2 regions of the Pseudoalteromonas sp. S3260 genome follow, and region 2 is predicted to be linked to the other one. Evidence: predicted binding sites of a transcription regulator. Region 2 holds the regulator's gene; the other holds the start of a gene.

Region 1 (4,437 bases), on a different contig from region 2:
TAAACGGTCTTTACTTACGTCAACTTCTTCAGGACGCCAAAAGAAAGACAATTGTTTTTCAATCAGCTTTTCAAAAATAGGGTATTTTTGTTGATCGTAACGTGACACGTTAACGGTTTGACCAAAAAACATTGGCTCTTGCATTTGGTTATTATGATTTCTGCTAAAAGTAGTATAAGACATGTTTATCACTCAAAAAACTATCACTAAAACTATCAGGACAAAGCGGGCAAGGCGCCCGCTTTAAGTTTAACTATTAAATTTTACACGCGCCGCCTGCACAATCATCATCTTCCACTTCTGGAGCGTCTTCTTGTGCATCTGATGCGCCATCACGGGTGTTATGGTAGTACAGTGTTTTAACACCTAGCTTGTAGGCACCAAGTAAGTCTTTTAATAAGACTTTCATAGGTACTCTACCGCCTTCGTATTTATTTGGATCATAATTAGTATTTGCTGAAATCGTTTGGTCGATAAATTTCTGCATTATGCCTACTAATTGTAAGTAACCATCGTTAGATGGGATATCCCACAGTAACTCATAGCTATCTTTAAGGCGTTCGTACTCAGGGACAACTTGCTTTAAAATACCGTCTTTACTTGCTTTAACACTAATGTGGCCACGCGGTGGCTCAATGCCATTGGTTGCATTAGATATTTGCGATGATGTTTCTGAGGGCATTAATGCGCTCAGTGTTGAGTTACGCATACCGTGCTCTTTAATACTGGCACGTAACGCGTCCCAATCAAGGTGAAGTGGTTCATCACAAATTTTATCTAAATCACGTTTGTACGTATCGGTTGGCATAATACCTTGTGAGTACGTTGTTTCGTTAAATTTAGGACAGGCACCACGTTCTTTTGCCAGCTCATTAGACGCTTTCATTAGGTAGTACTGAATCGCTTCAAATGTTCTGTGCGTAAGCGCATTTGCGCTGCCATCTGAATAACGCTTACCGTTTTTAGCTAGGTAGTATGCGTAGTTAATAACGCCTATGCCTAGCGTACGACGTCCCATAGTTGCATTTTTAGCTGCAGGTACTGGGTAGTCTTGGAAATCAAGTAGGTTATCAAGTGCGCGTACCGCAAGCTCAGCTAACTCTTCTAGTTCATCTAAAGACTCAATGGCACCTAAGTTAAACGCAGATAATGTACAAAGTGCAATTTCACCTTCTTCATCATTCACGTTGCTAAGAGGCTTAGTTGGTAACGCAATTTCTAAACATAAGTTAGATTGACGGATCGGAGCCACTTTTGAGATAAACGGACTGTGTGTATTACAGTGGTCAACGTTTTGTAAGTAAATACGACCCGTGCTAGCACGTTCTTGAGCAAACATAGAGAACAGCTCAATTGCTTTAATTCGTTTTTTACGAATTGACTCGTCTTGCTCATATTTTACATATAGCGCGTCAAACTCGTCTTGATCTTCAAAAAATGCATCGTAAAGGCCAGGCACATCAGAGGGGCTGAATAACGTAATGTAATCATCTTTAATTAAACGTGAGTACATGAGTTTATTAAACTGTACGCCGTAATCTAAGTGACGTACGCGGTTATCATCAACACCACGGTTGTTTTTAAGTACTAATAAGTTTTCAACTTCTAAATGCCAAAGCGGGTAGAAAAGGGTTGCTGCGCCACCACGTACACCGCCTTGCGAACAGCTTTTAACCGCTGTTTGAAAGTGCTTATAAAACGGAATACAGCCAGTGTGATACGCTTCACCGTTACGAATAGGGCTACCTAATGCACGAATACGACCTGCATTAATACCAATACCAGCACGTTGAGAAACGTATTTAACAATTGCTGATGATGTAGCATTAATTGAGTCTAGGCTATCGCCACACTCAATAAGTACACATGAGCTAAACTGGCGTGTTGGTGTACGTACGCCCGACATAATTGGCGTAGGTAAAGAAATTTTAAATAATGAAACCGCATCATAAAAACGTTTGATGTAATCAATACGTGTATCACGAGGGTAATCAGAGAATAAGCTTGCAGCCACTAAGATATATAAAAACTGCGCGCTTTCATAAATCTCACCCGTTACACGGTTTTGAACTAGGTATTTACCTTCAAGCTGTTTTACTGCTGCGTAGCTAAAGTTAAGATCGCGAGAATGATCTAAGTACGCATCTAGCTCATCTAATTCTTGCTCTGTGTAATCAACGAGTAAATGTGCATCGTAACGTTTTTGTTCAACCATGTTAGTAACATGGTCAAAAAGACGCGGTGGCTCAAACTGGCCATAGGCTTTTTTACGTAAATGGAATACAGCTAAACGAGCAGCAAGGTACTGATAATCAGGCGATTCTTTAGAAATCTGATCCGCAGCAGCTTTAATAATCGTTTCGTGGATGTCTTTAGTACGAATACCGTCATAAAATTGAATATGCGATTTAAGTTCAACTTGTGAAACCGAAACGTTATTTAAACCTTCGGCGGCCCATTCAATAACGCGATGGATCTTATCAAGATCGAGTGGCTCTTTACGACCGTCACGTTTGCTTACAGATAACTGTTGGTTCATAGCTTTGCCTGTATTCCTTGGGAATTAAATATTTTTGACCAATGCGTGCACCTAAAAAAGCGCAGTGCCTATTCGTTTATTGTTATTTTCACCGGTTTGGTGAATTTAATTGAATAACATTTAGCCACAATATCTGGTGTTGTTCAAATTAGAGATCACAAGATAGTGTGGTCTGGTATCTTTTGCAAGGGACAGAAACCGCTCTCATTGTGGATAACGTTGGGATAACGTAATTGTGTTAGTAGACATTAACCTTTGATCATTCGGTTAAGTTGAAATTTGTAAAAATCAACTAAGGAAAGATTAAATTTACGCTTTTTTAAAATAAATTTTGTCTGCTTTTTTTATCATCAAGCTTTGCGTAAAAACTAACACAATCACAATATGTAGTGTTTATTAATTAACATGGCACTATATGTGGTTAAATGCATCTATAGGACTGTGCCAATTAAAATCCGCATTCCAAGCCAATGCCTCGTCAACACTCGGTACATATCCCCATAGTGCGGTTGCGGTGTGCATATTGGCTGCTTTACCTGCTTGAATGTCACGCTGCGCATCACCTATATATAAGCAACGTGAAGGATCTACACTCATTTGCTCAGCGCAATACAGTAAAGGAAGGGGTGAGGGCTTAGATTCAGCTAAGGTATCACCGCTTATCACAATACGTGCATTTTTTAACGCAGGAATCGCCTTGACTAAAGGATCAGTTAAAAATCCGGGCTTATTGGTCATAATTCCCCAAGGGATTGCTTTGTTATCAAGTGCGATTAGTAATTGCTCTATTCCTACAAAACATTGGGTATGGGTGGCAATGTTGGCAGCGTATTGCGTAACTAGCTCTTGTAAAAGTTGCTCTTGCGGTTGTTGCGCCCAGCTTTCTTTAAAACCAGCAGCCAATAAAGCGGCAGCACCATTTGAAGCTGCGGGTCGATATATATCACGACTCACTTCAGGATGCTGATGATTACGCAGCACAGTGTTGAGTGCGGCGCCTAAATCATCGGCGGTATCGAGTAAAGTGCCATCTAAGTCAAACAGCAATGCTTGATATTCCATTGGGGCAATGGGGATTTGAGAGCTTGCCATTACGCTAACTTCTCAAAATGCAGCATATAATTTACGCTCACATCATCATTCATTGTGTATTGCTTAGAAAGCGGGTTGTAACTTAAACCAGCACTGGCACGTACTTTTAAGCCAGCTTGCTCTGCCCATGCAATTAATTGTGCAGGTTTAATAAATTTTTTATGGTCGTGCGTACCTTCGGGAACCATTTTTAATAGTTTTTCTGCACCGACAATAGCGTATAAATAAGCTTTTGGGGTTTTATTAAGAGTAGAGAAAAAAACATCGGCCCCAGGTTTTGCTAATTTAGCCACCGCATGAATAATAGAAGCAGGGTCGGGGACGTGCTCTAACATTTCCATACAAGTGATCACATCAAAGCGCTCAGGGTGCTCATCTGCAAACTGCTCTGCAGGTACTTTTATATACTCAACGGGGACACTTGTTTCTAAGCTGTGTAACTTGGCGACAGTTAAAGGCTCTTGGCCCATATCAATGCCAGTTACTTTAGCGCCCATTCGCGCCATGCTGTGACTTAAAATGCCACCACCACATCCTACATCGAGGGTTTCTTTATCAAATAATCCTTTGGTTTTGTCTGCGATGAAATCTAATCGTAATGGATTAATTTCGTGAAGCGGCTTAAATTCGCCTTCTAAATCCCACCAACGTTCTGCGATGGCTTCAAACTTTGCTATTTCTGCGTTATCTACATTTTGATGTTCGGTCATAAAATACTTCCTCGTCAATCTGAGGCCATTATATAGGCCTAAATTGATAAATCGCAAAGTTTTGCGCCTGTAAATTAAAATTAATTGTGATAGCAT
Region 2 (4,437 bases):
TTTATTACCTTCAACCGCATTAACCGTCAGGCTAATACCATCAATACAAACCGACCCTTTGTAAGGAATGTATTTCATTAAATTTTCATCGGTGGCTAACCAATATTCTGTTGCTCGCGCATTGGCATTAATCGCTGTGATAGTAGCAATACCATCTACATGGCCAGACACTAAATGACCACCGAGGCGCGAGACAGGTTGCATCGCCTTTTCTAGATTAACGGTTTGCCCTAATGCGTAATGTGCAAACCCCGTTAAGCTAATCGTTTCATTTGATAAGTCAGCACTAAAGCCATCAATATGCTTATCAACAACCGTCAGGCAGACACCATTGGTTGCAATACTGTCACCTAACTTAACATCACTCATATCAAGGTTTTTACTTTGGATACGAATAGCTAAATCACCTTGTTTTTTTTGTAATAACGCAATTTTACCTGTCGCTTCAACTATTCCAGTAAACATAGTGCTACTCTTTATATAAAATGATTAATGAGCTTTTTTGTGTGCTGTGATACGTAAATCATCACCGATTGGCACACACTCATTAAAAGTTAAATTAATGGTATTTTGCATACTCATTAACTCTGGGAAATTTAGTAAACTTTTAGCATCGCTGCCCATTAATTTAGGAGCAATGTAAAAAACAAACTCATCAATTAAATCAAGTTCTGTCATTTTACCGGCCAGTGTTGCTCCGGCCTCTAGCCACACATTATTAAACTGCAATTGGGCAAGCGTGTTTAACACGGCCAGTAAATCTACTTTATTATTATTTTCAGGTACTTCAATCTGTTTAACAAAATGAGGCCACTGATGCGATTTATCAACCTTGGTGGTAAATATTATCACCTCGCTTTGAATTGAAAATAAGGCAAGATCAGGGGTAAGTCTGTTTTGTGAGTCAATAACAACGCGAACCGGTTGGCGCAGTGGTAAATCAGTTGGTAAAGAATACGGTAACTCTTCTGGGCGCACATTTAATTTTGCATCATCCATTAATACCGTATCGGCACCGGTTAAAATTGCACAGCTTTGTGCTCGGTATAGTTGCACATCTTGGCGTGCTGCGGGGCCAGTTATCCATTTACTTTGCCCGTTTTTAAGCGCCGTTTTACCATCAATACTGGCGGCCATTTTGCAGGTCACAAAGGGTAACCCCTGCTCCATGCGCTTAAAAAACCCAAGGTTTAATGCGCGAGCTTGCGCTTCAAGTAATCCGTGAGCAACTTCTATACCAGCATCCGCTAAAATTTTCAGACCTTTGCCTGCAACTTGCGGGTTGCTGTCAACCATTGCGGCAATCACTTTTTTAACACCTGCTACTTTTAGCCCTTCAGCACATGGCGGTGTTCGACCATAATGACTGCAAGGCTCAAGTGTTACATAAGCGGTTGCGCCTTTGGCATTTTCACCAGCCATAGCCAGTGCGTTTACCTCTGCATGACCTTGACCCGCTAACTGATGAAACCCTTCACCTATTATTTTATTATTTTTTACGAGTACGCAGCCAACATTAGGATTAGGGGTTGTCGTAAAGCGCCCTTTTTTTGCCAGTTCAATAGCGCGAGCCATGTAGCGTTTATCATCCTCTGAAAACGAACTTTGCTTGGTCATTACTATTCCCCTAAGCGGGCTATTTCTTCACCAAATTCGCGTATATCTTCAAACGAGCGATATACAGAGGCAAATCTTACATAGGCCACTTTATCTAACTTTTTAAGCGCTTCCATAATGCACTCACCCACCAAATGGCTAGACACTTCGCGTTCGCCAGTGGCACGTAACTGCGACTTAATAATATTAACCACTTCATCAACTTGCTCAGTGCTTACGGGGCGTTTTTCGAGGGCGCGAGTTAAGCCATTTAGTAACTTATCTTCATTAAACGGTTCGCGGCTGCCATCTTGCTTGATGACCCGTGGCATCACTAATTCAGCCCCTTCAAAGGTGGTAAATCGTTCGTGGCATTCATTACATTCACGACGTCTACGTACTTGGTGTCCCCCACCTACAAGGCGAGAATCAATAACTTTAGTATCTTTGGCGGTGCAAAAAGGGCAATGCATAACTGTGTGTTTCCGTTTTAAAAACAAAAAATGGCCGCTATCATAGCGGCCATTATCATAACAAAAATGTGTGCAGTTGTGATCTAAATTACTATTTTACTCTTGGATTAAGCGTAAACAGGTAATTTTGCACAAATTGCTTTCACTTTTTCTTTTACTTGCGCTTGTACTGATTCATCTTCGATGTTGTCTAGTACATCACAGATCCAGCCCGCTAACTCTTTTGATTCAGCTTCTTTAAAGCCACGACGAGTGATTGCTGGTGAACCAATACGCAGACCAGAGGTAACAAATGGTGAACGTGGATCGTTCGGTACTGAGTTTTTGTTAACCGTGATATTCGCATTACCTAGGGCAGCATCTGCATCTTTACCTGTGATATCTTTGTCGATTAAATCAAGTAAGAATAAGTGGTTGTCAGTTTTACCCGATACTACTTTGTAGCCGCGCTCTTGTAATACCGCAACCATTGCTTGTGCATTTTTAACAACTTGTGCTTGGTATGTTTTAAACTCAGGTTGAAGTGCTTCTTTAAATGCGACCGCTTTAGCAGCAATAACATGACATAAAGGACCACCTTGGCCACCTGGGAAAACAGCGCTGTTTAGCTTTTTGTAAATTTCTTCATCGCCACACGCAGAGATGATTAAACCACCGCGAGGACCCGCTAATGTTTTGTGTGTTGTGGTTGTTACAATGTGAGCAAATGGCACTGGGCTTGGGTAAACACCCGCAGCAATTAAACCTGCAACGTGCGCCATATCAACAAATAAGTAAGCACCTACTTTGTCTGCAATTTCACGGAACTTAGCCCAATCAACAATACCTGAGTATGCAGAAAAACCAGCAATGATCATTTTTGGTTTGTGCTCAAGTGCTAACGCTTCAACTTGTGCGTAATCAATTTCGCCAGTTTCTTCGTTAAGGCCATACTGAATTGCGTTGTATGTTTTACCAGAGAAGTTAACGTGTGAGCCGTGCGTTAAATGACCACCGTGCGCTAGGCTCATGCCTAATACAGTATCAAGTGGGCTTAAAAGAGCTTGGAAAACAGCAGCATTCGCTTGTGAACCGGCATGAGGCTGTACGTTTGCGTAATCTGTACCAAATAATTCATTTGCGCGGTCAATAGCAAGTTGCTCAACCACGTCTACGTGCTCACAGCCACCGTAGTAACGTTTGCCCGGGTAACCTTCAGCGTATTTGTTAGTCAGCTGAGAACCCTGCGCTTCAAGTACGCGTGGGCTACAGTAGTTTTCAGATGCAATTAACTCAATATGCTCTTCCTGACGTGATGTTTCTTTGCTCATCGCGTCAAATAACTCTGGATCAAAGTCCGAAATATTCATGCTACGTTCTAACATTGGGGTCTCCTGGGCAACGTGTATGGGTATTTTTTAGAGGCTTTATTGTACGCTTAAAACGACGTTTTGCCTACGCTCTTAAGTTGAGGATATTTAAACAGGGATTGAAACTATTTCACAGCATTTTGATGATGATATTTTTTTATAAACTAATAACAATTTTAAATGAATTTTATTTACTACATTTATATAGCTTATGCGTTATGTCTAAAGCGATGCATAAACAAACAAAAAAAGCGGCCTAAGCCGCTTTTATTATCTGCCTTTTTTAGGCAAGCTTTTTAAGCAATTCTGTACGCAAAACATCATAATCGTTGTGCATATCAGTGGCTAAACACGGTTTTGCTAATGCATCAGCTAACGGCTTTGGCATATCTAATTCAACATTAAGGATATCCTCAACGCTGTCTTTAAATTTGGCCGGATGCGCAGTCGCTAAAAAAATCCCCACAGCATCTGCCGCCTTATTTTCTACAAGACCTTGGTAAGCAATTGCGGTGTGAGGCTCTGCAATATAGCCAAGCTGTTGAATTTTTTTCATCACTGTTTGTGTTTGCTGTTCATCAACACTCACCGAATAAAAGTTATCATAACTAAACCAGTTATTATCTAACATTGATTGCACACGTGGCCAGTTATTAGGTTTACTCACATCCATTGCATTTGAAAGCGATTCAATTGTCGCATTAGGCGTCCAATTTTTATCAAGCATAAAGCGCGGTACTGTGTCGTTTTGGTTTGTAGTCGCGCTTAGTTTACCTACAGGCATACCAATAACCGCGCCAATCATAGCCGCACACACATTACCAAAGTTACCACTCGGTACTGAAATATGCGCTGTAGCACGCTTTTCTTTTGGCAGCTGTGCAATGGCTTCAAAGTAATAACATACCTGCGCGACTAAACGGCTAATGTTAATTGAATTTGCTGAGTTTAAACCTAACTTCGATTTTAGCTCTTCATCTAAAAATGATTTTTTAACCAACTCTTGGCAATCATCAAAA

Evidence for each region. The regulator NrdR, encoded in region 2, represses ribonucleotide reductase genes. The targets are predictions, from matches to a motif close to AAACACNANATNTNGTGTTT.
Region 1: nrdA (class 1a ribonucleoside-diphosphate reductase subunit alpha) is a predicted target of NrdR. The motif match lies at 2,662-2,681, and genes of this name have one in related genera.

Annotation. Positions count from the first base shown of each region.
Region 1 is NZ_PNCV01000036.1:33,819-38,255, forward strand. It holds gene nrdB (class Ia ribonucleoside-diphosphate reductase subunit beta) at 1-183, opposite strand, end outside; gene nrdA (class 1a ribonucleoside-diphosphate reductase subunit alpha) at 257-2,539, opposite strand; gene CWC14_RS06980 (HAD family hydrolase) at 2,951-3,631, opposite strand; gene ubiG (bifunctional 2-polyprenyl-6-hydroxyphenol methylase/3-demethylubiquinol 3-O-methyltransferase UbiG) at 3,631-4,341, opposite strand.
Region 2 is NZ_PNCV01000124.1:12,306-16,742, forward strand. It holds gene CWC14_RS16135 (riboflavin synthase) at 1-465, opposite strand, end outside; gene ribD (bifunctional diaminohydroxyphosphoribosylaminopyrimidine deaminase/5-amino-6-(5-phosphoribosylamino)uracil reductase RibD) at 490-1,617, opposite strand; gene nrdR (transcriptional regulator NrdR) at 1,620-2,069, opposite strand; gene glyA (serine hydroxymethyltransferase) at 2,177-3,433, opposite strand; gene thrC (threonine synthase) at 3,702-4,437, opposite strand, start outside.